4 regions of the Streptomyces sp. 1331.2 genome follow, and region 2 is predicted to be linked to each of the others. Evidence: riboswitches for the same ligand, from Rfam matches in the RefSeq annotation. Region 2 holds a riboswitch; each other region holds the start of a gene.
The links. Region 2 has a riboswitch for cobalamin ahead of metE (5-methyltetrahydropteroyltriglutamate--homocysteine S-methyltransferase). Riboswitches for the same ligand answer to the same signal wherever they lie in the genome.
Positions count from the first base shown of each region.

Region 1: linked by a shared signal. The riboswitch ahead of CRP52_RS26735 (HoxN/HupN/NixA family nickel/cobalt transporter) and the one ahead of metE (5-methyltetrahydropteroyltriglutamate--homocysteine S-methyltransferase) in region 2 are both predicted to bind cobalamin.
Region 3: linked by a shared signal. The riboswitch ahead of CRP52_RS11340 (FecCD family ABC transporter permease) and the one ahead of metE (5-methyltetrahydropteroyltriglutamate--homocysteine S-methyltransferase) in region 2 are both predicted to bind cobalamin.
Region 4: linked by a shared signal. The riboswitch ahead of CRP52_RS11485 (ribonucleoside-diphosphate reductase subunit alpha) and the one ahead of metE (5-methyltetrahydropteroyltriglutamate--homocysteine S-methyltransferase) in region 2 are both predicted to bind cobalamin.

Region 1 is NZ_OBMJ01000001.1:6,145,098-6,152,694, reverse strand. It holds gene rpsN (30S ribosomal protein S14) at 1-169, opposite strand, end outside; gene rpmB (50S ribosomal protein L28) at 169-405, opposite strand; gene rpmG (50S ribosomal protein L33) at 536-700, shown strand; gene CRP52_RS26750 (type B 50S ribosomal protein L31) at 725-973, shown strand; gene CRP52_RS26745 (helix-turn-helix domain-containing protein) at 1,034-1,606, opposite strand; gene CRP52_RS26740 (DMT family transporter) at 1,797-2,657, shown strand; gene CRP52_RS26735 (HoxN/HupN/NixA family nickel/cobalt transporter) at 2,733-3,848, opposite strand; cobalamin riboswitch at 3,881-4,094, opposite strand; gene CRP52_RS26730 (ArsR/SmtB family transcription factor) at 4,177-4,560, shown strand; gene CRP52_RS26725 (hypothetical protein) at 4,615-6,291, shown strand; gene CRP52_RS26720 (IS701 family transposase) at 6,372-7,597, shown strand, end outside.
Region 2 is NZ_OBMJ01000001.1:634,367-641,963, reverse strand. It holds gene CRP52_RS02815 (MDR family NADP-dependent oxidoreductase) at 1-900, shown strand, start outside; gene CRP52_RS02810 (MFS transporter) at 904-2,145, shown strand; cobalamin riboswitch at 2,396-2,633, shown strand; gene metE (5-methyltetrahydropteroyltriglutamate--homocysteine S-methyltransferase) at 2,795-5,110, shown strand; gene CRP52_RS02800 (extracellular catalytic domain type 1 short-chain-length polyhydroxyalkanoate depolymerase) at 5,282-6,109, opposite strand; gene CRP52_RS02795 (hypothetical protein) at 6,823-7,597, opposite strand, start outside.
Region 3 is NZ_OBMJ01000001.1:2,704,729-2,712,325, reverse strand. It holds gene CRP52_RS11350 (ABC transporter substrate-binding protein) at 1-106, opposite strand, end outside; gene CRP52_RS11345 (ABC transporter ATP-binding protein) at 124-939, opposite strand; gene CRP52_RS11340 (FecCD family ABC transporter permease) at 936-1,991, opposite strand; cobalamin riboswitch at 2,088-2,243, opposite strand; gene sodN (superoxide dismutase, Ni) at 2,334-2,729, opposite strand; gene sodX (nickel-type superoxide dismutase maturation protease) at 2,997-3,359, shown strand; gene CRP52_RS11325 (CGNR zinc finger domain-containing protein) at 3,363-3,956, opposite strand; gene CRP52_RS11320 (amino acid ABC transporter ATP-binding protein) at 4,069-4,872, opposite strand; gene CRP52_RS11315 (amino acid ABC transporter permease) at 4,869-5,843, opposite strand; gene CRP52_RS11310 (ABC transporter substrate-binding protein) at 5,881-6,807, opposite strand; gene CRP52_RS11305 (ABC transporter substrate-binding protein) at 7,128-7,597, opposite strand, start outside.
Region 4 is NZ_OBMJ01000001.1:2,742,475-2,750,071, forward strand. It holds gene CRP52_RS11480 (glycosyltransferase family 39 protein) at 1-1,321, shown strand, start outside; cobalamin riboswitch at 1,371-1,526, shown strand; gene CRP52_RS11485 (ribonucleoside-diphosphate reductase subunit alpha) at 1,720-4,125, shown strand; gene CRP52_RS11490 (ribonucleotide-diphosphate reductase subunit beta) at 4,125-5,144, shown strand; gene CRP52_RS11495 (hypothetical protein) at 5,329-5,703, shown strand; gene CRP52_RS11500 (DUF397 domain-containing protein) at 5,749-5,973, opposite strand; partial or broken gene CRP52_RS39435 (helix-turn-helix domain-containing protein) at 5,966-6,949, opposite strand; gene CRP52_RS11515 (ATP-binding protein) at 7,063-7,500, shown strand; gene CRP52_RS11520 (hypothetical protein) at 7,497-7,597, shown strand, end outside.

The DNA of each region.
Region 1 (7,597 bases), 5.5 Mb from region 2:
CACTGGCGTCGCGCGGCTGGCGGGCGAGTTCGGCCTGCGCGGCGGCGCGCTCGACGGGGTCGGTGCCGGGGTGGGCGATGAGCCGCTTGAGTTCGGCCCGGCGCTCGGCGTAGCGGGCGACGACGGCGCGCCGCTGCTCGTTCTTGGCGATCTTGCTCTGCTTGGCCATCAGACCTTCTCCCCCCGGGCCCGGATGCGGGCGACGGCGGCCTCGATGCCGATCGTGTCGACGGTACGGATGCCCTTGGCGCTCAGCACGAGCCGGACGTACCGGCCTTCGCTGGGCAGCCAGTAGCGCTTGCGCTGGATGTTGGGGTCGAAGCGGCGGCGGGTGCGGCGGTGCGAGTGCGAGATCGCGTTGCCGAAGCCGGGCCGACGGCCGGTGAGCTGGCAGTGCGCGGACATGGGTGCTCCCTGGCGTCCGGGAATGGGCAGGACCGGGCTCACGTTACACCAAATGAAAATGACATCCATTTCGGTGTACGGTTCCATCCAGCACCCACCCAGCACCGCCAGACCGCCAGGAGGACGCCCCATGGCCCGCAGCGAACTGCGCCCCGTCATCAAGCTCCGCTCCACCGCCGGCACCGGATTCACGTACGTGACCCGCAAGAACCGCCGCAACGACCCGGACCGGATGGTCCTGCGCAAGTACGACCCGGTCGCGGGCCGGCACGTCGACTTCCGCGAAGAGCGCTGACCGCCCCCAGAGAGGAGCCCTCCCATGAAGCCCGGCATCCACCCCGCCTACCGCCCGGTCGTCTTCCGCGACAAGGTCGGCGGCCTCGCCTTCCTCACCAGGTCGACGGTCACCAGCGACCGCACCGTCGACTGGGAGGACGGCCACACCTACCCGGTGATCGACGTCGAGATCTCCTCGGCGAGCCACCCCTTCTACACCGGCCAGTCCCGCGTGCTCGACACCGCGGGCCGGGTCGAGCGCTTCCGCCAGCGCTACGGCGACCGGCACTGAAAAGCCCGAACGGCGCCTCCCCGGGATGGGGAGGCGCCGTTCGGCACGTACGGACGGAGGTCAGCGCGGCGGCGGGACGGAGACCACCATGGCCAGCCGCACCGCCCGCTCCCCCGCGTTGCGGTAGACGTGCTGATAGGAGGCGTCGAAGGAGACGGTGCTGCCGGCCGGCACCCGGTGCTCGCGCTCGTCGTGCTCCAGGGTCAGCTCCCCCTCCTCGACCCGGATGATCTCCACCGTCCCCGCCGGGTGCGGCTCCGAGGAGTACTCCTCACCCGGCTCGATCCGCCACTCCCACAGCTCCAGCGGCCCGGGCGCCTCGATCCCGTGCAGCAGCGTGCCGGTGCCGCCGGACGGGCCCGACCAGAGCGGCACGGCCTGGTCGCCCGGCACGATCCGGACGTCCGGCCCCTTCTCGTAGTCGAGCAGCGTGGCGATCGAGACGCCGAGCGCGTCGCCCAACCGCACGACGGTGGCCACGCTCGGGTTGGTGCGGCCCTGCTCGATCTGGACGATCATGCCGCGGCTCACGCCGGAGCGGGCGGCGAGAGCGTCCAGGGTGTGGCCTCGCTCGGCACGCAGCCGCTTGAGGTTCCGGGCGAGGGCCCGGGCGACGAGGTCGGGGTCCGGCACGCGGTCAGTCCTCCGGTGTCTTTCCGTCCACTGGTCGAAACGGTACGGAATATTGTTCGGAAAGTTCAGTTCACTGCACTACGCTGCCGGTCTCGGCAACGAGTCCATCCGACTGTACTTCGGAGTGCATTGTGCTGCCCTCATCACCCGTCCTCCCCGCCGCGCCCGCCGACCCCTCGGGAGGCCGGCCGTGACCGTGCTGCTCGCCCTCTCCGCCAGCCTGCTCTGGGGGCTCGCCGACTTCGGCGGCGGCGCACTCGCCCGGCGGCTGCCCGCGCTCGCCGTGGTCGTCGCCTCCCAGGTGGCGGCAGCCGCCGTCCTGCTGGCCGCCGTCATCGCCACCGGCGGCTGGGCCGCCGCCTCCCCCGTGCTCTGGTACGCCGTCGCGGCCGGGGTGATCGGCCCGTTCGCGATGCTCGCCTTCTACCGCGCGCTCGCGCTCGGCCCGATGGGCGTGGTCTCCCCGCTGACCACCGTCTCCGTGGTGGTACCGGTCGGCGTCGGCCTCGCGCTCGGCGACCGCCCCGGGCCCGGCCAGGTCGCCGGGATCGCGGTGGCCGTGGCCGGCGTGGTGCTGGCCGCCGGTCCGGAGCGCGGCGGCCCGGCCGCCGCCCGCAGCGCCCTGCTGCTCACCCTGGGCGCCGCCGTCGGCTTCGGCACCGTGATGGCCCTGATCGCCCACGCCTCGACCGGCGGCGGGCTGCTGCTGGCGCTCTGCGTCCAGCGGGTCTGCAACGTCGCCGTCGGCGGCGCCGCCCTGCTCACCGGCCCGCGCGGCGCCGGCGGGAGCGGCACCGGCCGGCTACTGCCCGGGCTGCGGGCCCGGCTGCCCGCGCTCACCGCGATCGGGCTCGCCGACGTCGCCGCCAACGCGCTCTTCGCGATGGCCTCGCACCGCGGCTCGGCCACCGTTGCCGCCGTCCTGTCCTCGCTCTACCCGGTGGTCACCGCACTGATGGCCCGCGGGGTGTTCAAGGAACGGCTGCGCCCGGTCCAGGTGCTCGGCGCCGGGCTGGCCGTCGCGGGCACCCTGCTGCTCGCGGCCGCATGAGCAACGCTCATGGGGGCGCCCCCATGAGCGAACCTCATGCCCCCACCCCATGAGCCCCGCTCATGCCCTCCCGGCTCACTCCCCCTGGGGGGTCCAGCGCTTCTCGACCCGGGCCAGCTTCCAGTACCCGATCGCCAACGCCCAGACCACCACGAACAGCCCGGCGATCGCGTAGCCGACGTTGTCCAGCGAGATGTCCGCGATCCAGCCGGTCACCGGGTCGGTCAGGTCGAGCTTCTCGTGCAGCACCCCGACCAGCTCGATGGTGCCGATGATGAAGGCCACCGCGATCGACAGCCCAGTGATGGTCAGGTTGTAGTACACCTTCCGCACCGGGTTGGAGAACGCCCACTGGTACGCGAAGTTCATGAAGGTCCCGTCCAGCGTGTCGAACAGGCTCATCCCGGCCGCGAACAGCAGCGGCAGGCAGACGATGGCGTACCAGGGCAGCCCGGCGGCCGCCCCCGAGCCGGCCATCACCATCAGGGTGACCTCGGTCGCGGTGTCGAAGCCCAGACCCAGCACCATGCCGACCGGGAACATCTGCCCGGGCCGGGTGATCGAGCGGGTCGCCCGGTTCAGCACCCGGGCCATGAAGCCGCGCGAGTCCAGGTGCGCCTCCAGCTCCGCCTCGTCGAACTGCCCCGCCCGCATCGACCGGAACACCTTGAGGATGCCGAGCAGCGCCGCCAGGTTGAGCGCGCCGATCAGGTAGAGGAACACGCCGGAGGTGGTGGTCCCGATCACGCCGAGCCACTTGTGGGTGGCCGACTCGTCGTCCATCAGCGTGTTCGCCAGCTGCGCACCGCCCGCGACCAGGGCGGCCATGATGACCACCATCGAGGAGTGCCCGAGCGCGAACCAGAAACCCACCGAGACCGGCCGCTTGCCGTCCGCCATCAGCTTGCGGGTGGTGTTGTCGATCACCGCGATGTGGTCGGCGTCGAAGGCGTGCCGCATCCCGAGCGTGTACGCGGTGATACCCAGGCCCACCCCGAAGACCTGGGTACCGACCGCGTACCGCTCGGGTGCGACCAGGAAGATGAGCGTCCCGAAGGCCACCACGTGCATGGCCAGGATCACCCCCATCAGCCCGGCCGTACGGACGGTGTCCTCGCGCCTCCATCTGAACGTCGGCAGCACGGACGGGGCCGTCTTCGCCCCGTCGGCAATGGTTTCGGGCAGGGTCATCTCAGGATCACGCTCCAACACCTCGTGGAAAGACTTCGTGAAGCGCCGTGGCCGGTCTCCTGGCTTACGGGACGTCCGGGCCCGCCTTCCCAGGCGCGCGAGGCACCCAGTGGCGTCATGGACCCGAACGGCATTCCGTCGCGGACGAAGGAATGACCCGATCACAGTGGCGAGGGCCGCTCCGGAATCCGGACCCCTGAGGGTCCGTCACCGGTCTTCCCGAGCACCACGGCGGGGAACACCGTAGGGGTCGCGCCCCGACCCATGCAAGGCTGCGCACCTGCGCAGGTGTCCAGGATCACAGGCCCTCGCCTGCAAGAATGTGCGCATGCATCTCGTACCGGCCGACCGCGCGGGCCACCGCACCATCGACGGACACCGGGTCTGCGAGGCCATCGCCGCCATCGGCGACACCGCGCACGTCCGGTCCTGGTCCGAGCGGTTCTCCCTGCTCGCCGACCCCGGGCGGCTCGCCCTGCTGCTCGCCCTGCACCGCGCCGGCCCGCTCGCCGTCAGCGACCTCGCCGTCGCCACCGGCATGCGCGACCCCGCCGTCTCCCAGGCCCTGCGCCTGCTCCGCACGGCCGGCGTGGTCACCGGCGACAAGGACGGACGCGTGGTGCGCTACCGGCTCGTGGACGAGAGCATGCGCCCCCTCCTCGACGAGTGCGCCGCCGCCGAACACCACGAGCCCACCGCAGCCGCCGGCTGACCGACACTCGGGGAACAGCACCCGGGCGGCAGCCCGGATGAGTACGATCATGGCGTGCCGTCCCACCCCCACGTCTGGCCCGCCGACCGGTGGAACACCCGACCGGTCAAGGCCCGCGTGCTGGCGGTCGCCCGCACCCTCACCTCGGCCACCCGGGTCCTGGACGTCCTCGCCCTGCTCGACCCGGACGGCGTCGAACGGTACTTCACCGTCAACCCCGGCTCCGTCTTCGCCGACCGCGCCCTGGACGACTACCTGCACGCCCTGCCCGGCTTCACCGTGCTGGACTGGGAGGACGCCGTCCGGCGCCGCTTCGACCTCGCCGTCGCCTGCGCCGTCCACTCCTCCATGCACCGCCTGGACGCCGGCCTCGTCGTCCTCCCGCACGGCGCCGGCTACAACCGCCTGGTGACCGAGTCCACCCGCGACACGGTCAGCTCCGCCGGCCTCTCCCGGCACGAACTCACCCACCACGGGCGGGTGTTCGTCGACGTCCTCGGCCTGTCCCACCCCGAACAGCTGGACCGCCTCCGGACCTCCTGCCCCGAGGCACTGGACGTCGCCCGAGTGGTCGGCGACCCGTGCTTCGACCGGATGCTCGCCAGCCTGCGCTCCCGCGACGCCTACCGCGCCGCACTCGGCGCCGTCGACGGCCGCCGCCTCGTCGTCGTCGACTCCACCTGGAGCGAGCACTCGTTATTCGGCCGGCACCCCGATCTGCCCCGGCACCTGGTCCGCCGACTGCCCGCCGACGAGTACACGGTGGCCGTCGTCCTGCACCCCAACATCTGGAGCCGGCACGACCCCGAGGCCCTGCTCGACACCGCCTGCCGGATGGGTCTGCGCCTGATCCCGCCCCACCAGGGCTGGCAGGCCGCCCTGGTCGCCGCCGACTGCCTGATCGGCGACCACGGCTCGGTCTCCGTCTACGGCGCCGCCCTGGAACGGCCCACCCTGCTCGCCGCCACCGGCGCCGCGGAACTCGACCCGGGCTCCCCCAGCTACGCCTTCGGCCAGGCCGCACCCCCGCTCGACCCCGACGGCGACCTCGCCGCCCAGATCGAACTGGCCCTGCAGAAGCAGGACCCGGCCGCACTGCGCACCGTCACCGACCGCTCACTGAGCCGGCGCGGCCACTCCGCCGAACTGCTGCGCCCGCTGCTCTACTCCTTCCTGGAGCACCTGGACGAACCCGAGCACGCACCGCTCCTGCCGCCCTACCCCAAGCCCGTCCCGCGCCCCGACACCACCGACGCTCCCACGGCGTACGACGTCGAGGGCGAGAGCGAGGGCACCGAAGTCACCCTGCGCCGCTACCCCTTCGACCCCCGTGACCACACCCCGCGCGGCTTCCACGCGCTCAGCGACGACCACCCCGGCGACGAACTGCGCTACACCGCCGAGGTCCTGGCCCGCACCGAGGTCCACGCCGAACGCCCCGCCACCCGCTGGCTCGCCGACGCCGCCGCCGAACTCCCCGGCCTCGCCGTCGCGGTGGCCGCCCTCGGCCCGGCCCGCCACCTGCTCCGGCTGCACACCGGCCTGCTGCTGGAGGCCTGCGCCGAACGCGACTGGAGCAGCCCCGAACCCCGCCTCGACCCGCTGCTGCTCGGCTCCGCCGTGGCCTGCTGGCTCGCCGACGGCGGCGACCCGGCCGGCCTCCCCGAGCACGGCCTCACCATCCGCACCGGCGAGCACCGCACCCGGGTCTCCTTCACCACCGGGCCCTAGTAGGGCTTGGTCAGGTCGGTGCCGTGGTGGCGTGTCCTGGGGAGTAGGTGGCGCGTTGTTGGTGTGTGACACCTGGGGAGATGGCCGAGGTCCGGGAGGACCTGGAGGCGTTCACGGCGGGGTTGTTCGAAGCGTTCACGCGCGCTGACCAGCGGCGTTGGGGGCAGGCGTACGTGCGTGGGCTGCTCCTGGACGGCAAGCGGAAGTCGGTGGAGCCGATGGCCGCGCGGCTCGGGGAGGACGGAAACCGGCAGGCTCTCGCGCACTTCGTCACGACAAGCCCCTGGGATCCGGCACATGTCCGGGCCCGTTTGTCCTGGAGGATGCAGGACGCCATCGATCCGACCGCGCTGATCATCGACGACACGGGGTTCCTCAAGGACGGCGACGCGTCGGCGTGTGTGTCGCGGCAGTACACCGGAACCGCGGGCAAGGTCACCAACTGCCAAGTGGGCGTCTCGCTCCACTTGGCCCGTGACCACGCCTCGGCGCCGGTCAACTGGCGGCTGTTCCTCCCCGCGTCCTGGGACCCCGAATCGACGAAGGCCGACCCGGACAAGGTCGCCCGGCGAGACCGGTGCGGCATCCCCGCAGGCCTGGGCCACGTGGAGAAGTGGCAGCTGGCCCTGGACATGATCGACGAGACCCGGTGCTGGGGTGTCCACGTCCCGCTCGCCATCGCCGACGCCGGATACGGCGACGCCGCGGCCTTCCGCCTCGGCCTCCAGCAACGCGGCCTGCACTACGTGCTGGGGATCTCCACCACGCCGACCGCGCACCCTGCCGAAGCCCGGCCCGTCACGCCCGCCTACAGCGGCACCGGCCGGCCGCCGGTGGCGAAGTACCCGGACAAGGCCCGCAGTGTGAAGGACCTGGCCATCGCTGCCGGGCCGAAAGCGGCCAGGCCGGTGTCGTGGCGGGAGGGGTCGCGCCCAGGCAAGGCGAAGAGCGGCTTCAAGCGGATGTATTCGCGCTTCGTGGCGCTGCGGATCCGCCCGGCCGGACGCGAGATCCGCGACGCCACCGAGGGCGTGGAGCTGGCCGAGTGCTGGCTGCTGGCCGAATGGCCCGCCAAGGAAGCCGAGCCGGTCCAGTTCTGGCTCTCGAACCTGCCCGCCGACACCCCGCTGACCACTCTGGTGCGAATGGCCAAGCTCCGCTGGCGGATCGAGCACGACTACCGGGAGATGAAACAGGCCCTCGGCCTGGCCCACTTCGAGGGCCGCACGTTCACCGGCTGGCATCACCACGTCACGCTCGTCTCTCTCGCCCACGCGTTCTGCACCCTGCGCAGACTGGCCACCGC
Region 2 (7,597 bases):
GGCACCGCCCTGGCGGAGAACATCTACCTGTCCGTCGACCCGTACATGCGGGAGCTCATGGACGAGGAGTGGCCGCTCCACGAACCGCTGGGGTACGGCCGGGCCATCGGCCGCATCGTCCGCTCCGAGGACCCCGACCTGCAGGTCGGCGACCTGGTGGAGCACGGCGGAGGCTGGAGCACGCACGCCCTGATCCAGCACGGCTACGGACGCGTGATCCGGCCCGCGGCCGGCGTGGCGACGGCGACGTACCTGTCGGTGCTCGGCGCGACCGGCCTGACGGCCTACGTGGGCGTCCGGGAGATCCTCCGGGTCCAGGCGGGCGAGGCGGTCTACATCTCGGCGGCCGCCGGCGCGGTCGGCGGCGTGGCCGGCCAGATCGCGAAGCTGACCGGCGCCGCGCACGTGGTCGGCAGCGCCGGCTCCGCCGCCAAGGTGCGGCACGTCGTGGAACGGCTGGGCTTCGACGCCGCCTTCGACTACCACGACGGTCCGGTGGCCGAGCTGCTGGCGAAGGCCGCCCCGAACGGCGTCCACGCCGTGCTGGAAGGCGTCGGCGGCGACCACCTGGAGGCCGCGATCGGCTCCACCCGGGAGTTCGGCCGGATCGCCTGGGTCGGCTCGATATCCCAGTACAACCACCCCGACCGGCCGCCCGCGGCGCCCCGCAACCTCTACGCCGTGTCGGACCGCAGCATCCACCTGCGCGGCTACCAGGTACGGCACTTCATGCACCTGCGGCAGGAGGCCCAGATCTGGCTGACGCCCCACCTGCAGGCCGGCCGGATCGTCGCCGACGAGCAGATCGTCGACGGCTTCGAGAACGTGGTCGAGGCGTTCCTCGGCGTCATGCGGGGCGACAACACCGGCAAGATGCTCGTCCGCGTCGGGGAGGAGTGACCGGTGCTCAAGGCCTTCGCGTCCTACCGAGGACTCCTGGCGCTCCCCGGAGCGCGCACCGTGTTCGTCGTCGGGCTGCTCGCCCGCCTCCCGTTCACCGCGGCCTCGATGGCCCTCGCCCTGCACGTCGTCATCGACCTGGACCGCGGCTACGGTGCGGCCGGGCTCGCGGACCTGATGCTGACGGTCGGCGGGGCCGCGGGCGCGCCGCTGCTGGGCCGCTCCCTGGACCGCTTCGGCGTGCGCCCGGTGGTGCTGGTCACCGGCGCGGTCGACGCCGTGTTCTGGATCGGCGCGCCCTACCTCGACTACCCGTGGCTGCTCGCGGCCTCCGTGGTGGCCGGGTTCATGGGCCTGCCGGTGTTCACGGCCATCCGCCGGGCGATCGCCACCAACATCCCCTCCGAGCACCAGCGGCAGGCGTTCGCCCTCGACGCGATCCTGGTCGAGGTCGTCTTCATGGTCGGACCGGCCGTCGCGGTCGGTGCCATCACCGCCGTGAACGACGCGACCGCGACGATGACCGGGATCGGCGTGCTCTACCTGGGAGCCGGTCTGCTGCTCACCCGGCTCGCCCCCGCCGCGGGGTCCGGCGCGGCCGCGGCCGGCCCGAAGGACCCGGCGGAGAAGGAGCCGCGCGGGCGCAGCGTCTGGCTCCGCCCGGGCTTCCTGCTGGTCCTGGGCGTCAGCATGGCGGCGAACCTCGTCCTGGCCGGCAGCGAGATCTCGATCACCGCCGTGCTGCGCGGGGTCGGCGACACCGAGTGGGCCGGCGTCTGCGTCGCGATCTGGTGCGCGGCCTCCATGTTCGGCGGCTTCTGGCACGGCGCCACCAGCCGGCCCTGGCGGCTGCCGCGGCTGATGCTGCTGATGGGGCTCACCATCGCCCCGGTCGGGTTCGTCGGCCACGCGGGCTGGATCTGGCTCGCCCTGGCCATGCTCCCCTCGGGCTTCGTCTGCGCGCCGACCCTCGCCTCGGCCTCCGAGGAGGTCACCCGGGCGGTCCCGCAGTCGGTGGTCGGCCAGGCCGCGGGCCTGCAGGGCTCGGCGATGACCATCGGCGCGGCGATCGGCGCCCCGCTGGCCGGGGCCGTCATCGACCACTCCGCACCGGCCTGGGGCTTCGCGGTCACCGGCCTGGTCGGGGCGTCCCTGGCGGCCCTGACCCTCGCCTACCAGTACGTCGCCAAGCCGAAGCCGGCCGAGAAGTCCACCGACCAGGCCGACGCCCCGGCGACGGTCTGATCCTTCCCTCCCCCCCCGCGACGGGGCCGCACCTGCCCCCGCAGGTGCGGCCCCGTCGCGCGTCACGTTCCCTGAGGCGGTCCGGTTCTCCGGTTCTCCGGTCCGCCGGTATTCCGGCGTGACGCGCAGGCGGGCCCGGAGCCCGCCCGCCGCCAGCTGGGCGCGGAGCCCTCCGACCGGTCCTGACGTCGACACCGTCTCGTTATTCGGACAACTTGAGTGATCCGCCGTTCGGCTCCCACCCCTGCCCCTAAGCTGGCCCTGCAGCTGGTTCGCCCTGTCCGCCAGGCAGGGCGTCGCAAGAGGGAACCCGGTGACGCCTTTCAACGGCCAGTCCGGGACTGCCCCGCAGCGGTGAGTGGGAACGACCGCCGTCATACGCACTGGGCCCGGGTCGGGTCTGGGAAGCGACGGCCAGTAGGTGTCCGCCCTCGACGAGGGTGGGCGTGCCCGCGAGTCCGAAGACCTGCCACTGCCCGTGCGCGACCGTTCGCGCGCGGCCATCCGGTGACCTCGTGGGCGGGTCGGCGACCATACCCGGCAGGCCGGGCCCGCACGTTCGTGGCGGCCGCTGCCCGGTTCGTCATCCCTTCGCGCCCTCGTCCCGTCCCCGGGTACCTGAGGAGACAGACTCGCGAAGGAGAGTCCCTTGACCACGAAGTCCGCAGCCGCGGCAACTCTTGCCACCGCGTACGGCTACCCCCGCCAGGGCCGTAACCGGGAGCTCAAGAAGGCGATCGAGGGTTACTGGAAGGGCACGGTCACCGCCGGGGCATTGCTCGCCACCGCGGCCGACCTGCGCCGGACGAACTGGCAGCAGCTCGCCGACTCCGGCATCGAAGAGGTCCCGACCGGTGACTTCTCGCTCTACGACCACGTGCTGGACACCACCGTGGCCGTCGGCGCGATCCCGGCCCGCCACCGGGAGGCGGTCGAGGCCGACGCGCTCGCCGGGTACTTCGCGATGGCGCGCGGCACCCAGGACGTCGCGCCACTGGAGATGACCAAGTGGTTCGACACCAACTACCACTACCTGGTACCCGAGTTGGGACCGGACACGGTCTTCGCCGCGAACCCGGCCAAGGCCGTCGCCGAGCTCAAGGAAGCCCTCGCGCTCGGCCACGACGCCCGGCCGGTGTTGGTCGGCCCGGTCACCTACCTGCTGCTGGCCAAGCCCGCCCCTGGCGTCGCCGCCGACTTCCAGCCGATCACCCTGCTGGACCGGCTGCTGCCCGTCTACGCGCAGCTGCTGGCCGACCTGAAGGCGGCCGGGGCGGAGTGGGTCCAGCTGGACGAGCCCGCCCTCGTCCAGGACCGCACCCCTGCCGAACTGAACGCCGCCGCCCGCGCCTACCGCGACCTGGGCGCCCTCACCGAGCGCCCGAAGCTGCTGGTCGCGAGCTACTTCGACCGGCTCGGGGAGGCTCTGCCGGTCCTCGCCAAGGCGCCGGTCGAGGGGCTGGCCCTGGACTTCACCGGCCCGGCCGCCGGCAACGTCGACGACCTCGCGGCCGTCGGCGGCCTGCCCGGCAAGCGGCTGGTCGCCGGCGTGATCGACGGGCGCAACGTCTGGATCAACGACCTGGAGAAGTCGCTCGCCACCCTGGCGACCCTGCTCGGCCTCGCCGACCGGGTCGACGTGGCCCCGTCCTGCTCCCTCCTGCACGTGCCCATCGACTCCGCCGTCGAACGCGACGTCGACCCGCAGATCCTGCGCTGGCTCGCCTTCGCCAAGCAGAAGGCCGCCGAGACGGCGCTGCTCGCCCGCGGCCTGCGCGAGGGCACCGGCGCGATCACCGCCCAACTCGCCGCCAACCGCGCCGACCTGGCCTCCCGCGCCAACTCCCCGATCACCCGTGACCCGGCCGTCCGCGCCCGGGTCGCCGCCGTCACCGCGGCCGACGCCCGCCGCCCCCAGCCCTACCCCGTGCGGGCCGAGGCCCAGCGCGCCCGGCTCGGCCTGCCACTGCTGCCCACCACCACCATCGGCTCCTTCCCGCAGACCACCGAACTGCGCGTCGCCCGCGCCGACCTGACGGCGGGCCGGATCGATCCGGCTGCGTACCGGGAGCGGATGGAAGCCGAGGTCCGCGAGGTCATCGCCTACCAGGAGAAGGCCGGCCTGGACGTGCTCGTGCACGGCGAGCCCGAACGCAACGACATGGTCCAGTACTTCGCCGAACAGCTCACCGGATACCTCGCCACCCGGCACGGCTGGGTGCAGTCCTACGGCACCCGCTACGTGCGACCGCCGGTCCTCGCCGGCGACATCTCCCGCCCCCACCCGATGACCGTCGACTGGTTCCGCTACGCCCAGGACCTCACCGACCGCCCGGTCAAGGGCATGCTCACCGGACCGGTCACCATGCTCGCCTGGTCCTTCGTCCGCGACGACCAGCCGCTCGCCGAGACCGCCCGCCAGGTCGCCCTCGCCCTGCGCGACGAGGTCACCGACCTGGAGGCCGCGGGCGCGGCCGTCGTCCAGGTCGACGAACCCGCCCTGCGCGAGACGCTGCCGCTGCGGGCCGCCGGCCGCCCGGCCTACCTCGACTGGGCCACCGGAGCCTTCCGCCTCGCCACCTCCGCCGTCCGAGCCGACACCCAGATCCACACCCACATGTGCTACGCCGAGTTCGGCGCGATCATGACCGCGATCGACGACCTCGACGCGGACGTCATCTCCCTGGAGGCGACCCGCTCCCACATGGAGGTCGCCGGTGAACTCGCCGCAGCCGGCTATCCGCGCGAGGTCGGCCCCGGGGTCTGGGACATCCACTCCCCGCGGGTGCCGAGCACCGAGGAGGTGGTCTCGCTGCTGCGGGCCGGGCTCGCAGCCATCCCGGCCGAGCGGCTCTGGGTCAACCCCGACTGCGGACTGAAGACCCGCGGCTGGCCGGAGACCCGCGCCTCACTGGACGGCCTGGTCGCCGCCGCCCGCCGCCTGCGGGAGGAACTCGCCGGCTGACGTGCCGGATCGAGACGCCGAGGGCGGGCACGGCGGAAGGGGCCGTGCCCGCCCTGGCGGCCCGACCTTTGCCGAGGGGCGCGACGTGGACATCGGGAAACCACTGCGCCCCGCCGGTGCCGGACCCTCCGTACCCGCTCACTCGCAGGCGACTTGTCACCGGCATTGGCCCTAGGGTGCCAGGCCCATGAACTTCAGGGCCAGCAGTGCCATGCCGGGTTTGGGCAGCTCGTGGCCGTACCCCTGGAAGCTGTTGGCCTCGATCGGTGGCCTCGTGCTTGCGTTGCCGTAGCGAGTCCTTGTCCAGATCGCCTGGGGCTGGTCGGTGAAGACCGGGGTTTGGCTGACATCGTGGACGTTGGTCCACTGTTTGATCTCTTCGCCGAGGTTGTGGTGGTCGAGGGCGTCGTCCTCGGTGCCGTGCCACAGCTGGATACGCGGCCGTGGCCCGCGGTAGCCGGGGTAGGCGGCGCGGACCAGGTCACCCCACTCCTGCGGGGTCTTGGAGATCTTGCCGGTGGAGCAGTCACTGTTCCAGCCGCGGAAGGTGCCGGTGTAGAAGCAGTGGTACGGCACGCCCATGAACGCCGACCCGGCTTTGAACACGTCCGGGTAGTCGGCGAGCATGACGTTGGTCAGCATCGCGCCGGAGGAGATGCCGGTCATGTAGACCCGGTGCGGGTTGGCGCCGCGGTTCGCGATCTCCCATCGCACCATCGACATCACGCCGGCCGGGTCGCTGGAGCCGTCGTGCTTCAGTGCGGCGTCCGACGCGACGTCCCAGCACTTGATGTCACCGGTGATCGAGGGGTAGACCACGATGAATCCGTACTGGTCTGCCAGTGACGCGAATTCGGTGCCGCTGAACATGTCGGGGCCGGATCCTGTGCACCAGTGCGCGGCCACGAGCACCGCCGGATGACGGGGCAGCTTGGCCGGGACGTACTCGTACATCTCGATGTTCGTGGGGTTGTAGCCGAAGTCGGCGACCCGGGTCAACGTCGCTGCGGACGCCGGTGATGCCAACGCCGATGATGCTGACGCCGTGCTGCCCGCTAGGACGCTCAGGGCCATGACCGCCGCTGTGGCTGCCTTCCTCATCCATCCTCCCCTCCTGCCGACGCGTGTCGCACGCTCCAGGCCGGCCGCCGCGACCGCGGATCGACGTCGTTGTCTGCCCATGCTTCCTCCAGCGTGCGGATCGGGTTACTGGCGGCACTGTCGGCCGATGCCCGCTCGGTGTGGCCGGATCGGCGTCGGATCTCGCGGCGGAGGCATTGGCCCCCTGCGGTCGGCCTTTCCTCATTGCAGCGTCGAAGCGCTTGGACCAGTTGTGAGGCTAGCGAGGCACCTTCCCGTTCGACAAATATTTCGATGAATCAAATCTTCATTCGACAGGGGCTGTTGGCGGACTCAGGGCCGTATGCCAAGCAGACCAAGCGCTTGAATGCCGGAGATGGCCGACGAGGTCGATGACGGTGTCCGCGATAACGCCCGCGGCCCGGACGGCCGGGTCGCGGGCGGCGTGCAGGCCGAGGGCAAAGCTGGCCCGGTCGGGGTCGACGCCGGTATGGCCCAGTCGCCCGAGCCACTGTCTGCACGGCGTTCTCGGCGGCCGGACGCCCTACGAACGCCTCAAGCAGAAGACCGAGGCCCAGGTGTGGCCGAGCTCCGGCAAATGCACGCCTAGGGCAAGATCCGCCGGACGGGCACTAGTTCCCGGACCGCGGCGGCCATTCGTAAGGGGGCAGCCTGCGGTGCACGGGGCGTTCGTTCACCGTTTGCGATTCCTTGTACGAGGCGTATCGAATCCGTCCGAAGGAAACCTCGCCATCCCGGTGCACGTCCACCCCCTCGTTCGGGAAGGAGATCCATCCCGCTCCCTCCTGGGGCCCTGACACCCAGGGGGTGACCACGCTGCGGACGTTGGTCTCGCCGGCGACCACGGTGCCCCGCTTCTTCTCGGGGTCGGTGATCTTCACGCCCGTTTCGGTGAAGGCGATGCGGCTCTTCTTCCCGTCCGGCCCTTCTGCCCAGTGTGTGGTCACGCTGTTCAGGTCGGCCCGGTCGGCCCAGACGGTTCCCCAGGCCTTTCCCTGACCGTGGAACACGTTCAGCCCGGACGGCGGGAACTCGATCCACCCGTCGCTGTCGCTGGGCCCCTGCACCCATGCGGTCTTCACGCCGTTGACGTCCGCCCGGTCGGCCCAGATGGTCCCCCGCCCCGGCTGCCCGTCCTTGTGTACGTCCACTCCGGACTGCGGGAAGTCGATCCAGCCGTCGGTGGAGTTGCGGCCGTGCACCGACTTGGTGTTCACGCGGTCCACCTCGGCCCTGTCGGCCGAGAGGGTGCCCAGCTGCGTCGAGCCGCCCTGATGGACGTTCAGGCCCGACTGCGGGAAGTCGATCCAGCCGTCGCCGGCGGTGCGGCCGTGCACAGCCCTGGTGTCCACGCGGTCCACGTCGACCCTGTCGGCCGTGACGGTT
Region 3 (7,597 bases), 2.1 Mb from region 2:
GGTAGTGGGCGGAGCCGGCGGCGGCCTCCTTCGGGGCGATCTCGGCGCCGCAGGCGGTCAGTCCGAGGGTGAGCAGGGCGGCGGTGGCAACGGCCTTGGTGCGCACGTGGGTTCCTTCCGGGGTCAGGTGAGGCGGTCGAACAGCAGCTGGAGGGCGCCGGTCCCCGGGTGCCGGACCGGGGTGGCGCGGACGCCGAACACCTCGGCCAGCAGGGCGGGTTGCAGCACCTCCGCGGGCGGGCCCGAGGCGACGATCCGGCCGGCCCGCAGCACGTACAGCAGGTCGCAGTGGCCGGCCGCCAGGTTGAGGTCGTGCAGCGCGGTGAGCACCGTCGGGCCGGCCTCGCGGGCCAGCGCCAGCACCTCCAACTGGTGGGCGATGTCGAGGTGGTTGGTGGGTTCGTCGAGCACCAGCAGGCGCGGCTCCTGGACGAGGGCACGGGCGAACAGCACCCGCTGCTTCTCGCCCCCGGACAGGCTCAGGAAGCCCCGGTCGGCGAGGTGGCCGGCCCGGACCTTGCGCAGGGCCTCGGCGCAGCGCTCCCGGTCCCGGTCGGTGGGGGCGCCGAACCCGCGCCGGTGCGGCAGCCGGCCCATGGCGACCACCTCGGCCACCGTGAAGTCGAACTCGGCGGAGTGCTCCTGGGTCAGTGCGGCCACCCGCCGGGCCGTCTCGCGGGCGGTGAGGGCGTGCAGGTCGTCGCCGTCCAGCCGGACGGTGCCGCCGGCCGGCCGCAGCACCCGGTAGACGCAGCGCAGCAGGGTCGACTTGCCGCTGCCGTTCGGCCCGATCAGCCCGACCACCCGGCCGGCGGCGGCCCGCAGGCTCACCTCGTGGACCAGCCGGGCGCCGGCCAGCTGCACCGAGACGGCGTCGACGGCGAGCCCCTGGGCCGGCGCCGGGCGGGTCAGGTCGTCCGCGGGGATCGGCCCGGTCATCGTCCGGCTCCGAAGGCCTGGCCGCGGCGGCGCATCATCAGCAGGAAGACGGGCACGCCGAGCACGGCGGTGAACACCCCGACGGGCAATTCGGCGGGTGCCAGCAGGGTGCGGGAGGCGATGTCAACCCAGACCAGCAGCAGCGCCCCGGCGAGCGGCGCGACCAGCAGCACCCGGCGGTGCCCGGCGCCGACCAGCATCCGGGCCAGGTGCGGCACCAGCAGCCCGACGAAGCCGATCGCCCCGCTGACCGCGACCACCGTGCCGGTGACGGCGGCGGTCACCACGAACAGCTCGCGGCGCAGCCGGTCCGGGTCCACGCCGAGCGAGGCGGAGGTCTCGTCGCCCATCGCGAGGGCGTCCAACCGCCCGGCGGCACACGCCAGATGGGCGAGGCCGGCCAGTACGGTGAGGGCGGCGATCGGCACCGAGCCCCAGGTGGCGCCGCCGAGGCTGCCGAGCAGCCACATCATGGCGTCCCGGGCGGCCTCGCCGCGGTCGGCGGCGAAGACCATCAGGGTGGTGGCGGCGGAGAAGCCGTAGGACAGGGCGGTGCCGGTGAGCACCAGGCGCAGCGGGGTGAGCCCGAACGCGGTGCGGGCGGCGAGGTAGACCAGGGCCATGGCGGCCAGCGCCGAGCCGAAGGCGGAGACGGAGACCGCCCACACGCCGAGCGAGGCGAAGGCGCCGAACAGCAGGACGGCGTTGGCGCCGACGGCCCCGCCGGAGGAGATGCCGAGCACGAACGGGTCGGCGAGCGCGTTGCGCACCAGCGCCTGGACGGCGACGCCGCAGGCGGCCAGCCCGGCGCCGACCACGGCGGCCAGCACGGTGCGCGGCAGCCGGATCTCCCAGACGATGGCGTACGCGGCCGCCTCCTCGGCCTCCAGCCGACCGCCCGTCAGCCCGGCGCCGAGCAGCCGCAGGACGCGGGGGAGCCCGATCCCGGAGGAGCCGAAGGCGACCCCGCAGACCAGCGAGAGCAGCAGGGCGGCGGCGAGGCCGACGGCCAGCGGGAGCGTGGGTGTTCGGCGAACAAGCGGGTCGTTCACTGCGGGTCGCGCCTTGCCTCGGGCCGGGGTGCGCCGGGGCGGGCGCCGGCCGCGGGCGTGCCGGGGCGCCGTTCCCCTCGCAGTCCGCGGCGAGTCGTCGGGATTCCGGCGGCCGAGGGCGATCGGGCTGACGGGACCGTACGGCTGGTACGGGCCCCGCTCACCGTTGCGGGTCAGCGCCGGATTCCCACCGGACTTCCCCCTCGGACGCCCTGGCAGCATAACAGGCACTCAGGCCTGGCAACCCTTACCGTGGTCGGGGCGGACGCGACCGGACGTGAACGCACGACCGCCCCCGTCCGGCGGTGCGGACGGGGGCGGTCGGGTGGCGACGCGTCAGGCTCAGGCCTGCTTGGTCTCCCAGAAGATCTTGTCGACCTCGGCGATCAGGTCCAGCAGGGCCTGGCCGGTGGCCGGGTCGGTGGACGCCTTGGCGGCCGAGGCGGCCTTCAGGGTGTCGTTGATCAGCTGGTGCAGCTGCGGGTACTTCTCGAAGTGCGGGGCCTTGAAGTAGTCGCTCCACAGCACCGAGATGTGGTGCTTGACGGCCTCGGCGCGCTGCTCCTTGATGATGATGGCGCGGGCGCGGAAGTGCGGGTCCTCGTTGGCCTGGTACTTCTCCTGGGTGGCCTTGACCGACTCGGCCTCCAGCTTGGCCTGCGCGGGGTCGTAGACGCCGCAGGGCAGGTCGCAGTGGGCGTGAGCGGTGGCACGCGGTGCAAACAGACGAGAGAACATGGGAGTCCTTCCTTAGATCGTCTTCCCGCGCCCGAGATTACCCTTCCACCCCCACGGTTTCGCGATCGGGCGGTGGGCCTAGGGCGAAAGACGGACCGTGAACCGGCCGAATCCGGACATCGAACAGGTGACGGCCCGTACGGCAGACTGGGTGCGGACCGGTGCGGAGGAGGAGTCGTGGCGCGGAGCACGGAACCCGGGGGCGCGGAACAAGCGGGCCGGGGCGGCACGCTGCCGTTCGGGCTGGTCGACGTGGCGGGCCGGTCGATGGTCCCGACCCTGCGCGAGGGCGACCAGCTGCTGGTCCGCTACGGCGCGCCGATCCGGCGGGGCGCGGTGGTGCTCTTCCGTCACCCCTTCCAGCAGGACCTGCTGGTGGTGAAGCGGGCCGCCGAACGCCGGGCCGGCGGCTGGTGGATGCTCTCCGACAACCGCCCGGTGGACAGCGACAGCCGCAGCTTCGGCGCGGTCCCGGACGAGCTGGTGCTCGGCCGGGTGCTGCTGCGGCTGCGTCCGCGCCCGGCCTGGCTGGCGCCGGGCCGCCGGCTGGAGCGGCTGCTGCTCACCCCCCGGCTGGCCCGGATGCCGGGCCTGGCCCGCCGCCTCGGCGCCTGGGTCGAGGAGGTCTAGCCGCTACGCCCCGGCCCCGCCGCCCAGCGCGGCCTCCGCCTCCTGGCGCTTGCGGGCCCGGTAGGCGGCCACGTTGGCCCGGGTCGCGCAGCGGTCCGAGCAGTAGCGGCGGGAGCGGTTGGTCGAGGTGTCCAGGTAGGCGTTGCGGCAGGGCGCGGCCTGGCAGATGCCGAGCCGGTCGGCGCCCAGCTCGGTCAGGTGGACGGCCAGGCCCATGCAGGCGACGGCGCTGAAGTGCGCGGTGGCGGTGGCCGAGTTGTCGGCCAGGTGCAGGTGCCAGCGCGGCCGCCCGGCGGCGTCCAGGTAGTCGTGCCCGGAGACCAGCGGGCTGACGGGGAACTCCATCAGCAGGCTGTTCAGCAGGTCGACGCCCCGGACCTCGTCCCCCTCGGCGGCGGCCTCGAAGACCCCGCGCAGCCTGGTCCGCACGGCCCGCAGCCGGGGCAGGTCGGACTCGTCGGCGAGCGCGGCGGCCCGCGCGGAGTCGGAGAACAGGGCGCGCACCGCGTCCACGGAGGTCAGCGTGTCGGTGCCGCGCTCGGGCTCCTCGGTGTTGACCAGCCGAACGGCGAGGTCGGCGTACGAGGCGAGCTCCACGGCGGTCCTTCCAGAAGATCGGTAACGGGCTGACTGCTTCCAGCCTATTACCCGGACGGGGCAAACGGCGGCGCCCGGCAGGCAGAACCTGCCGGGCGCCGACGGTACGGGGTCAGAGCACCTTGGAGAGGAAGGCCTTGGTGCGCTCGTGCTGGGGGTCGGTGAGCACCTCGCGGGGGTTGCCCGATTCGACGACCACACCGCCGTCCATGAACACCAGCGCGTCGCCGACCTCGCGGGCGAAGCCCATCTCGTGGGTGACGACCACCATGGTCATGCCCTCCTCGGCGAGGCCGCGCATGACGTCGAGGACGTCGCCGACCAGCTCCGGGTCGAGCGCCGAGGTGGGCTCGTCGAAGAGCATCAGCTTGGGCTTCATGGCCAGGGCGCGGGCGATCGCGACGCGCTGCTGCTGGCCGCCGGAGAGCTGGGAGGGGTAGTTCTTCGCCTTGTCGGCGAGGCCGACCCGCTCCAGCAGGGCCATCGCGCGCTCGCGGGCGTCGGCCTTGCTCTCGCCCTTGACCTGGACCGGCGCCTCGATGACGTTCTCCATGGCCGTCATGTGCGGGAACAGGTTGAAGCGCTGGAACACCATGCCGATGTCGCGCCGCTTCAGGGCGACCTCGCGGTCCTTGAGCTCGTGGAGCTTGTCGCCCTTCTGGCGGTAGCCGACCAGCTCGCCGTCCACCCAGAGGCGGCCGCCGTTGATCTTCTCCAGGTGGTTGATGCACCGCAGGAAGGTCGACTTGCCGGAGCCGGACGGGCCGATCAGGCAGAACACCTCGCCCTGCCTGACCTCCAGGTCGATGCCCTTGAGCACCTCGACCAGGCCGTAGGACTTGTGCACGTTCTCGGCGCGGACCATCGGCTCGGCGGAGGCGGCGGAGCCGGCGGGGTCCTTGGTCAGATCGGTCATACGTGACCACCTCCCTCAAGCCCCGGGACCACGTCGTGCTCGGTCTTCGGGGCGGGCTTCCCGGCGAACAGGCCCCGCAGCCGCTGCAGCGGGGTGGGCGGGAGGGTGCGGTTGGAGCCTCGGGCGTAGTGGCGCTCGATGTAGTACTGGCCGATGGTCAGTACCGAGGTGAAGAACAGGTACCAGAGGCTGACCACGATCAGCAGCGGGATGTTCTGGTAGTTCCGAGAGTAGATGACCTGGCCGGCCCGGAAGATCTCCTCCAGGGAGATGACCGAGACCAGCGAGGTGGTCTTCAGCATCGAGATGGTCTCGTTGCCGGTCGGCGGGATGATCACCCGCATGGCCTGCGGCAGGACGATCCGCCGCATGGTCTGGAACCGGCTCATGCCGAGCGCGTGGGCGGCCTCGGTCTGGCCCTCGTCCACCGACTGGATGCCGCCGCGGACGATCTCCGCCATGTAGGCGGCCTCGTTGAGGCCCAGGCCCAGCAGCGCGGCGACGAAGGTCGGGATCAGGACGTTGGTGGACTCGGACCAGAACTCGGGGCCCCAGGGGACGCCGATCGAGAGCTTGGCCCAGATCAGGCCGAGGAAGTTCCAGAACACCAGCTGCACCAGCACCGGGGTGCCGCGGAAGACCCAGATGTAGACCCAGGCGGTGCCGGAGAGCAGCGGGTTCGGGGAGAGCCGCATCACCGCGAGGATGATGCCGCCGACCACACCCATGAGCATGGAGAGCGCGGTCAGCTCCAGCGTCACGACCATGCCGTGCACGATGCTGTCGTGGAACAGGTACTGCCCGACGATGTCCCACTTGAAAGCGGGGTTGGTGAAGAGGGCGCTCAACAGCATGGCTGCGAGCAGGGCGATGACGACGGCGCCCACCCAGCGTCCGGGGTGGCGGACCGGGACGGCCTTGATGGTCTCAGGCCGTCCCTTCTCCGGCGTCCCCTTGTCCAAAGAGTTCACGGTGTGGCCTCGGGGGAGAGATGAAGCAGACGAGGGGTCAGCTGACGGCGCCGTTGACGGTCGACTTGTCGATGGCTCCGGCCTCGACGCCCCACTTGGTGAGGATCTGCTTGTAGGTGCCGTCGTCGATCAGCGACTGGACGGCGGCCTGGACGGCCGGGGTGAGCTTGGAGCCCTTCGCCAGGGCGATGCCGTAGGGGGCCACGCCGTAGGTGTCGCCGACCTTCTCCAGCTGGCCGCCGGATTGCTTGATCGCGTAGTCGACGACCTGGGAGTCGGCCATCATGGCCTGGTCGCGGCCGGAGACGACGGCGTTGGTGACGTCGGTCTGCAGGTCGAACTTGTCGCCGTCGTTCTGGACGCCCGGCTTGCCGGCCTTGGTGCAGTCCGGGTTGCGGGTGTCCTTGATCTCGTCGGCCTGGGTGGTGCCGGTCTGGACGGCGACCTTCTTGCCGCAGAGGTCCTTCGGGTCGATCTTCTCCGGGTTGCCCTTCTTCACGGCGATGGCGCTGCCGGAGTTGAAGTAGGTCACCATGTCGACGATCTGCTCGCGCTCCTTGTTGTCCGTGAAGGACGACATCCCGAGCTGGAACTTGTTCGACTGGATGCCCGGGATGATCGCGGTGAAGCCGGAGTCCTGGACCTCGGCGGTGAGGCCGAGCTTCTTGGCGATGGCGGCGGCCAGGTCGACGTCCATGCCGATGATCTTGCCGCTGTCGTCCTTGAACTCGTCCGGCGCGTACGAGGCGTCCGCGCCGACCACGAGCTTGCCGGCCGACTTGATGTCGTCCGGGACGAGTGCGGTCAGCTTGGGGTCGGCCTTGACCTCGTTGACGGTCGCGGAGGCGTTCGGGGCGCCGCCACCCTCGCTCTTGCTGCTGCTGCAACCGGTCAGCACGAGGGACACGGAGGCGGCGACCACACCGGCCGCGAAGAGCCGGTTGCGCTTGGTACGGGCGGTCATGAGGGGGATCTCCTCCTGGGAGAGAAAGGCCGGGCTCTGCAGTGCCTGGACGCCGGGAACGCCCAGGGTCTTACGAGTACCGCGTTCGCCACCCTCCGCCGAGGTGGACGTGGTCGAACCGCCTCGACCAGTGGCCGGCTCGATCCGAGATGGGGGGAATCCTGCCATCTGAGGACGGTCAGGTGACCCTCATCCAGATCAAAATCGGATAACAAGGGGTCACACTGTCCGCTATTCGGACTGATTCCGGCTCCCTGTCACCCTCCGCATAAGTATCCAGATCCCTCTGTGCTCCGCCCGGAGGCCCGCCGCCCGCCCGCTCAGATGCCCCCGTTGACCACCGCGTTCTGCGCCGCACCGGCGCTCACGTTCCACTTGGCGAGGACCTTGTCGTACTCGCCGCTGCGGATCAGCTGGTCGACCGCCTTGGCCAGGGCGTCCCGCAGCTCGGTGTCGCTCTTGCGCACCGCGATCCCGTACGGGTTGGAGGTGGACTGCCCGCCGGTCACCTCGAAGCGGGTGCCGCCGTCGGTGCTCTTCGCCGCGAAGGCGGCCACCGGGAAGTCGTTCAGGCCGGCCGCGGCGACGCCGGAGGCGACCTCGGCCAGCGCCTTGGCGTCGCTGTCCAGCTTGTGCGTGGTCAACTGGCGGCCGGTGCGGGCGCAGACCGCCACCTGGCGGGTGGCGATCTCGTCCTGGTTGGTGCCCTGCTGGAACGCGATGGTCTTGCCGCACAGGTCGTCCAGGGTCTTGATCCCCTTGGGGTTGCCCTTCGGGACGACGATCGAGG
Region 4 (7,597 bases), 2.1 Mb from region 2:
CACCACCGACCTGGTCGACCGGATCAACGGCTCGCCCTGGCTCTACCCGCCGCTGGCCGGCGCCGCCGCCGACGCCAACGGCATCTGGGGCACCCGGCTGCTCAGCCTCGGCTTCGCCCTGATCACCACGGTGCTGCTCTACTCGCTGACCCGCCGGCTGTTCAACGAGCGGGTCGCGATCTGCGCGATAGCCGTCTACGCCGTGCTGCAGTCCACCGTCGTGGTCGGCTTCTACGCCGCCCCCGAGTCCGCGGCCGTCCTGCTGGTCGCCCTCGCCGCCTGGGCCGTGGTGTTCACCTCCCGGCGCCATCCGGCCCTGGTCCTGACCGCCGCCCCGCCCCTCGCGCTGGCCTGCGCCGTCGCCTACTCCGCCGCCTTCGCCGTCCCCGCGGTGGTCGCCCTCGCCGTGGCCACCGCCCGGCCGGGCGGCCGGCTCGGCCGGGCCGCCCTGCGCGCACTGCCGCTCGCCGCCGCCACCCTCGTCCTGCTGCTGCCGTACGGCACGCTCGGCCGGGTCGCCGGCTGGTCGCCCTCGCACGGCAACGCCCCCGGCTCGGCCGGGTCCATCCTGCTCTCCACCCTCCAGTGGAGCGGCCTGTTCACCGTCCTCGCGGTCGCCGGCACCATCGCCTACGCCCGCAAGGAGCAGATGAACGAGCACGACGCTTCCGAGAAGGACGCCGCGCCCACCTCCCGGGGCCGGCGCGCCCTGCTCGGCACCGTGCTCACCGCCACCGCCCTGCTCGTCCCGGCCGCCCACCTGTGGACCGGCACCTCGGGCGCGCTGTTCCGCCACCTCGGCTACGGCATGCTGCTCGCCGCCCCGCTGGCCGGGGTCGGCCTGACCCGGCTGGTCGGCGCCCACTTCCGCCACCCCCAGCTCGGCATCCTGGTCTGGGTCGCGCTGCTCGCCCTCGGCCTGGAGCAGTCCGCCCTGCGCTACCAGAACGGTCCCGACTCCGGCCGCCTGCTGGCCGTCCTGCGGGTCCACACGGCGCCGCAGGCCCACTACCTCACCGAGGTCGACGGACTCGCCGAGTACTACCTCGGCGCGGTCAGCAAGCCCGAGCAGTGGGTCTCGGCCCGCGCCGGGACGGACTACCGCGACGGCGCCGGCGTGCAGCACCACGGCGACGACGGCAGCACCGCCGCGATCCGGGACGGCTGGTTCACCATGGTCGTCCTCGACAGCACCGCGCCGCGGGCCACCGACCGGGCCCTGAGCGACGCCCTGGCGGGCAGCGGGCACTACCGGCTGGTCGCCCAGTTCACCTCGCCGACCGGCGATTCGAGCACGTACAAGGTCTATCTCAAGCACTGACGGGCCACCGGGCCCGCCCGCACAGCCGACACGACAGGCACAACATATGGTGCCGCCGCAGTCCGGTGGCACTACATGTATGCTCACTCCTGCTGTCGATGCAGGGGAACCCGGTGCGAATCCGGGACTGCCCCGCAGCGGTGAGCGGGCGGTTCCAGCAGCCGTGCCCGCGAGTCCGAGTACCTGCCGCCAGCGTGCGCCACGGCCCTCCCGCAAGAGGCCGCGCCAGCACCAGCAGTACCCCTCCGGGCCTCGCGGGCGGGCCGGGGAGACACCGTCGCGCGACGCCGCCTTGCGTTCGTGCCGTGCTCCCCTGCCCCGATCGGCCCGGTGGCCCCGATCACCGCCGCCGATCGCCGCCAGGAGAGAGCGCCTTGACCACCGCTGCCTCAGCCACCCTGCCCGCCCAGGGCTCCGGTACCGCCTTCACCGACCCGACGGTCACCGACCCCGGCGGCGCCCTGCTGCGGCTTCTCACCGACCGCAGTGCCGACCTCCCCGAGGTCGACCCCGGCCACGTCGCCGCTGCCGCGCTGCGCGGCCGCCACGCCGGCTCGGACTTCGCCGAGCTGCGCGGGCTGGCCGTGGACGCCGCCGCGTCGATGATCGCCGAGGACCCCCAGTACTCGAAGCTGGCCGCCCGCCTGCTCGCCCTGGAGATCGTCGACGAGGCGAACAGCCAGGGCTCCACGTCCTTCTCCGCCTCGATCGCCGTCGGCCACACCGAGGGCCTGATCGGCGACACCACCGCGGAGTTCGTCGCCAAGCACGCCGCCGCCCTGGACGCGCTGATCGACACCGCCGGCGACGACCGCTTCGAGTACTTCGGCCTGCGCACCGTGCAGTCCCGCTACCTGCTGCGCCACCCGATCACCCGCAAGGTGATCGAGACCCCGCAGCACTTCCTGCTCCGCGTCGCCTGTGGCCTGGCGGTCGGCGACAACGAGCAGTCGGTGCGCGAGGTGGCCGAGCTGTACGGCCTGATGAGCCGCCTGGAGTACCTGACCTCCTCGCCGACGCTCTTCAACTCCGGCACCCGGCACCCGCAGATGTCGAGCTGCTACCTGCTCGACTCCCCGCTGGACAACCTGGACTCGATCTACAACCGCTACGCGCAGATCGCCCGCCTGTCCAAGCACGCCGGCGGCATCGGCCTGTCCTACTCGCGCATCCGCTCGCGCGGCAGCCTGATCCGCGGCACCAACGGCAAGTCCAACGGCATCGTGCCGTTCCTGCGCACCCTCGACTCCTCCGTCGCCGCCGTCAACCAGGGCGGCCGGCGCAAGGGCGCGGCCTGCGTCTACCTGGAGACCTGGCACGCCGACATCGAGGAGTTCCTGGAGCTCCGCGACAACACCGGCGAAGAGGCCCGCCGCACCCACAACCTCAACCTGGCGCACTGGATCCCGGACGAGTTCATGCGCCGGGTCAACGCCAACGAGGACTGGTCGCTGTTCTCCCCGGCCGACGTGCCCGAGCTCGTCGACCTGTGGGGCGCCGAGTTCGACGAGGCCTACCGCAAGGCCGAGCTGGCCGGCAAGGCCGTGCGCACCATCCCCGCGCAGACCCTGTACGCCCGCATGATGCGCACCCTGGCGCAGACCGGCAACGGCTGGATGACCTTCAAGGACGCCTCCAACCGCGCCGCCAACCAGACCGCGCTGCCCGGCCGCACGGTGCACTCCTCCAACCTGTGCACCGAGATCCTGGAGGTCACGGACGACTCCGAGACCGCCGTCTGCAACCTGGGGTCGGTCAACCTCGGTGCGCACGTGGCTCTTGATGCCCGCGCCGACGACCTGATCAACGCCATGGACTGGGAGCGCCTGGACGCCACCGTCCGCACCGCCGTCACCTTCCTCGACCGCGTGGTGGACATCAACTTCTACCCGACGACCGAGGCCGGCACCTCCAACTCCCGCTGGCGCCCGGTCGGCCTCGGCGTGATGGGCCTGCAGGACGTCTTCTTCAAGCTGCGGATCGACTTCGACTCGGCGGAGGCCAAGCAGCTCTCCACGCTGATCGCCGAGCGCATCATGCTCACCGCCTACGAGCGCTCCGCGGACCTCGCCGAGCAGCTGGGCCGCCACGAGGCGTACGGCGAGACCCGCGCCGCCCGCGGCGAACTGCACATCGACCACTTCCCGACGGCCGCCCCGCAGTGGGCCGACCGCTGGACGGCGCTGCGCGCCCGCATCGCCGAGACCGGCCTGCGCAACTCGCTGCTGCTCGCGATCGCCCCAACCGCGACCATCGCCTCCATCGCCGGCGTGTACGAGTGCATCGAGCCGCAGGTGTCCAACCTGTTCAAGCGCGAGACCCTGAGCGGCGAGTTCCTGCAGGTCAACCCGTACCTGGTGCGCGAGCTCAAGGAGCTCGGCGTCTGGGACCAGCAGACCCGCGACTCGCTGCGCGACGCCAACGGCTCGGTGCAGGACCTGGGTTGGCTGCCCGCCGAGGTCCGTTCGCTGTACCGCACCGCGTGGGAGCTGCCGCAGCGCGCCCTGATCGACCTGGCCGCGGCCCGCATGCCGTACCTCGACCAGAGCCAGTCGCTGAACCTGTTCATGGCGGCGCCGACCATCGGCAAGCTCAGCTCGATGTACGCCTACGCGTGGAAGGTCGGTCTCAAGACCACCTACTACCTGCGTTCGCGCCCGGCCACCCGCATCGCCCAGGCCGCCCCCGGCGCCGCCCGTGCCGCCGCGCCCGTGCCGGTCAACACCCCGACCCTCACCCCGGAGCAGGAAGCCGCCCTCGCCTGCTCCCTGGAGAACCCCGAGTCCTGCGAGGCCTGCCAGTAATGTCTCAGTCCGAAGACCGCAAGATGCTGCTCGACCCCGGCTTCGAGCTGACGCTGCGCCCGATGCGCTACCCGTCGTTCTACGACCGGTACCGGGACGCGATCAAGAACACCTGGACCGTGGAAGAGGTGGACCTGCACTCGGACGTCGCCGACCTGGCGAAGCTGAGCGAGGGCGAGCGGCACATGATCGGCCGGCTGGTCGCGTTCTTCGCGACCGGTGACTCGATCGTCGCGAACAACGTGGTGCTGAGCCTCTACAAGCACATCAACTCCCCGGAGGCGCGGCTGTACCTGTCGCGTCAGCTGTTCGAGGAGGCCGTGCATGTGCAGTTCTACCTGACGCTGCTCGACACGTACCTGCCCGACCCGGAGGACCGCGCGGCGGCCTTCGCGGCGGTCGAGAACATTCCGTCGATCGCGCAGAAGGCCAAGTTCTGCTTCAAGTACATGAACGCGGTCGACCACATCGACTCGCTGCAGACGAAGGAGGACAGGCGGGCGTTCCTGCTCAACCTGATCTGCTTCGCGGCGTGTGTGGAGGGTCTGTTCTTCTACGGCGCGTTCGCGTACGTGTACTGGTTCCGGTCGCGTGGTCTGCTGCACGGTCTGGCGACGGGCACCAACTGGGTGTTCCGCGACGAGTCCATGCACATGGACTTCGCGTTCTCCGTGGTCGACACGGTGCGCGAGGAGGAGCCCGACCTCTTCGACGAGGAGATGGGCAAGCAGGTCACGGAGATGCTGGAGGAGGCCGTCGAGGCCGAGCTCCAGTTCGCCCAGGACCTGTGCGGTGAGGGCCTGCCCGGCATGAACACCGCCTCGATGCGGGAGTACCTGCAGGCGGTCGCGGACCAGCGCCTGGCGCGTCTGGGTCTGCCGATCCGGTACGGCTCGGCGAACCCGTTCGGCTTCATGGAGCTGCAGAACGTGCAGGAGCTGACCAACTTCTTCGAGCGCCGGGTGTCGGCGTACCAGGTCGCGGTCGAGGGGTCCGTCGCCTTCGACGACGACTTCTAAGTCCATATCGTTCAGCAAACAGCGGAGCTGCCGTCACGGCAGCTCCGCTGTTTGATACCCGGTGTTCAGGAGTAGCCCAGGCATGTCCAAGCTCCAACAGCGTGTGATCGAAGGCCCCTTCGGGCCGATACAGGTCAGTCATGACCGCTGGCCGTCCGTCGTGGCACATGTGCAAGGGGCAGGAATGCCCACTGTGACTGTCGTACCCAACCGCGACTACGGCGCCATGAACATCAACGGCCAGAACATCCCGGTGAGCCGGTCTCGCAACCGCACCCGGACGGCCGTTGTCGGTGATCGCAGCTACGAGCTGCGGCCCACCAGCCTCCGCCGGGCAGAGTTGCGGCGCAACGGTGTGCTCATCGCCAACGCAAGCGGCACGCTCAGGTCGTACGCCCCCGGCCGGGGAATCCCCGGCATGGACGCGCAGGTCAAGTGGACCCAGGCCATCGACCCGACGGATGTAGCGGTAGGCCAAGCCATGGTCCTGGCCTTCGGCGCCGGCGCCCCGGGCTTCGTCCTGCGGACGATCTTCTTCTGGGTCGACAACTTCAGCTGAGAGATGAGAGAACGGTGGTGCCCCACCCGGGGCACCACCGTTGCTTCAGAGGGCGGCCGGAAAGTCCCCACCCTTGACCCCGGCGAGGAAGGACGACCACGCCTCAACCGGGAAGAGCAGCGCCGGCCCCTCCGGATCCTTGGAGTCACGCACCGGCACGACACCAATCACGCCGACTGCCATCTCCACACAGTTGCTCTGCGCACCCGAGAACGATGACTTTCGCCAGACGAGGCCAGTAGCGGCCGCGCCCTCGGGCATGCTACTCATCGCTGTGCTTTCCTTTCGCGATGCGCTCGATGAACGCGACTGATTCCTTTCGAGGCAGAGACTCGGCCAACGCCCGCCGGAACAGGTGGGAGTACTTGAACACCTCTCCCGGTTCCTCGATGTAGAGCGTGCTGAGGAGACTGTCCACATACACGACGTCGGTCTCAGTGCTCTCGGGGAAACTCAGGATGACAAGTGGACCGAACAGCGCGGCATGGACATCCGAATCCTCCGGCAACACCTGGATGTTGATGTTGGGCTGATTTGCCACGCTGACCAGGTAGTCGAGTTGCTCGCGCATCACTGCCCGTCCACCGATCTAGTGCTTCAGCACGGACTCCGACAGCACAACCCAGAGCCGGAGCGGCGACTCACGCTTCAGCACCGATTGCCGCTCCAACCGGACTTTCGTCAGCTGCTCAACCTGCTCGACGCTGGCATCCTCTATCTGCGCCCGCACGACAGCCCGGGTGTAGTCCTCCGTCTGCAGCAGGCCAGGGACGAGGAAGGTCTCCACGCTGTAGGCGTCCGAGGCATCAGCCTCCAACGAGATGTAGTCGGCATAGAGCGGCGACAGCGCATCCGAATACCGGTCCCACCAGCCACGCAGGCGCCCATCGCGTGACAAATCCTCCAGCCGATTACGCACCGCGGGGTCCGTCACTCCGTAGAGGTCGAGCAGCAGCCTGAGATCCACAAGCCTGATGCCGGACTGCGCAGCCTCGATCCGGCTGATCTTGCTCTCAGCGCAGGCCAGCTGCCTGGCTGACTGAGCGATCGTCATCCGCGCAGCAAGCCGCATCTCCTTGAGAGTTCGAGCGAGCCGCCGCTGCCGAACCGTCGGGTTCCTATTCACGGGCAACGCGTTGACCTCCCAGCCGTATGTGCGCTGCCAGTCTGCCGCCCTCGGGCCACGACAACAATCTTTGATCACTTCCAAAGTGGGGACTTGCACTCTAGAAGTCACCAAGGGCATGCTACTCAACGTAGTCCGCTAGACGACACAAAGTGATCATGGCGGGCTTTCGCCGGGCATTCCCATGCCTTCTTCAGCCGCTGTCACCCGCACACTCCAGAGGTGGCCCCGCCATGCCTGAAACCGTCTCCCCCTCCCCCAACCCTGCCGAGCAGACCTGCTGGCTGCCCCGGCCCGACAAGTCCCCCCGTGCCGCCCGCCAGGAGCTCCGCTCCTTCCTCCTCCCCCACCCCTGCGCCGACCTCCTGCTCCCCACCGCCGAGTTGCTGGTCAGCGAGCTGGTCACCAACGCGCTGCAGCACGCCCGGACCCCGCGCGACCGCCTGATCTTCGTCCGCTTCCAGCTCTCCCCGGACGACACCCTCCGCATCGAGGTCCACGACGCCGACAGCGAGAAGCCCACTCTCCGCGACTCCCCCGCCTCCGCCGAGACCGGCCGAGGCCTGCTCCTCGTCCACGAGTTGGCCCACAGCTGGGGCTGCGACCCGCGCAAGGGCGGCATCGGCAAGCTCGTCTGGTGCCACGTCTCCCCCGAGGGGGTCGCCGCGTGAGCATCGTCCGGGCCGGGATCACCGGCATCATGGCGCCCACTCTCTTCCCCACCCTCGACCACGCCCTGCCCGTCCTCTGGGAGCGCGTCCGCGACCT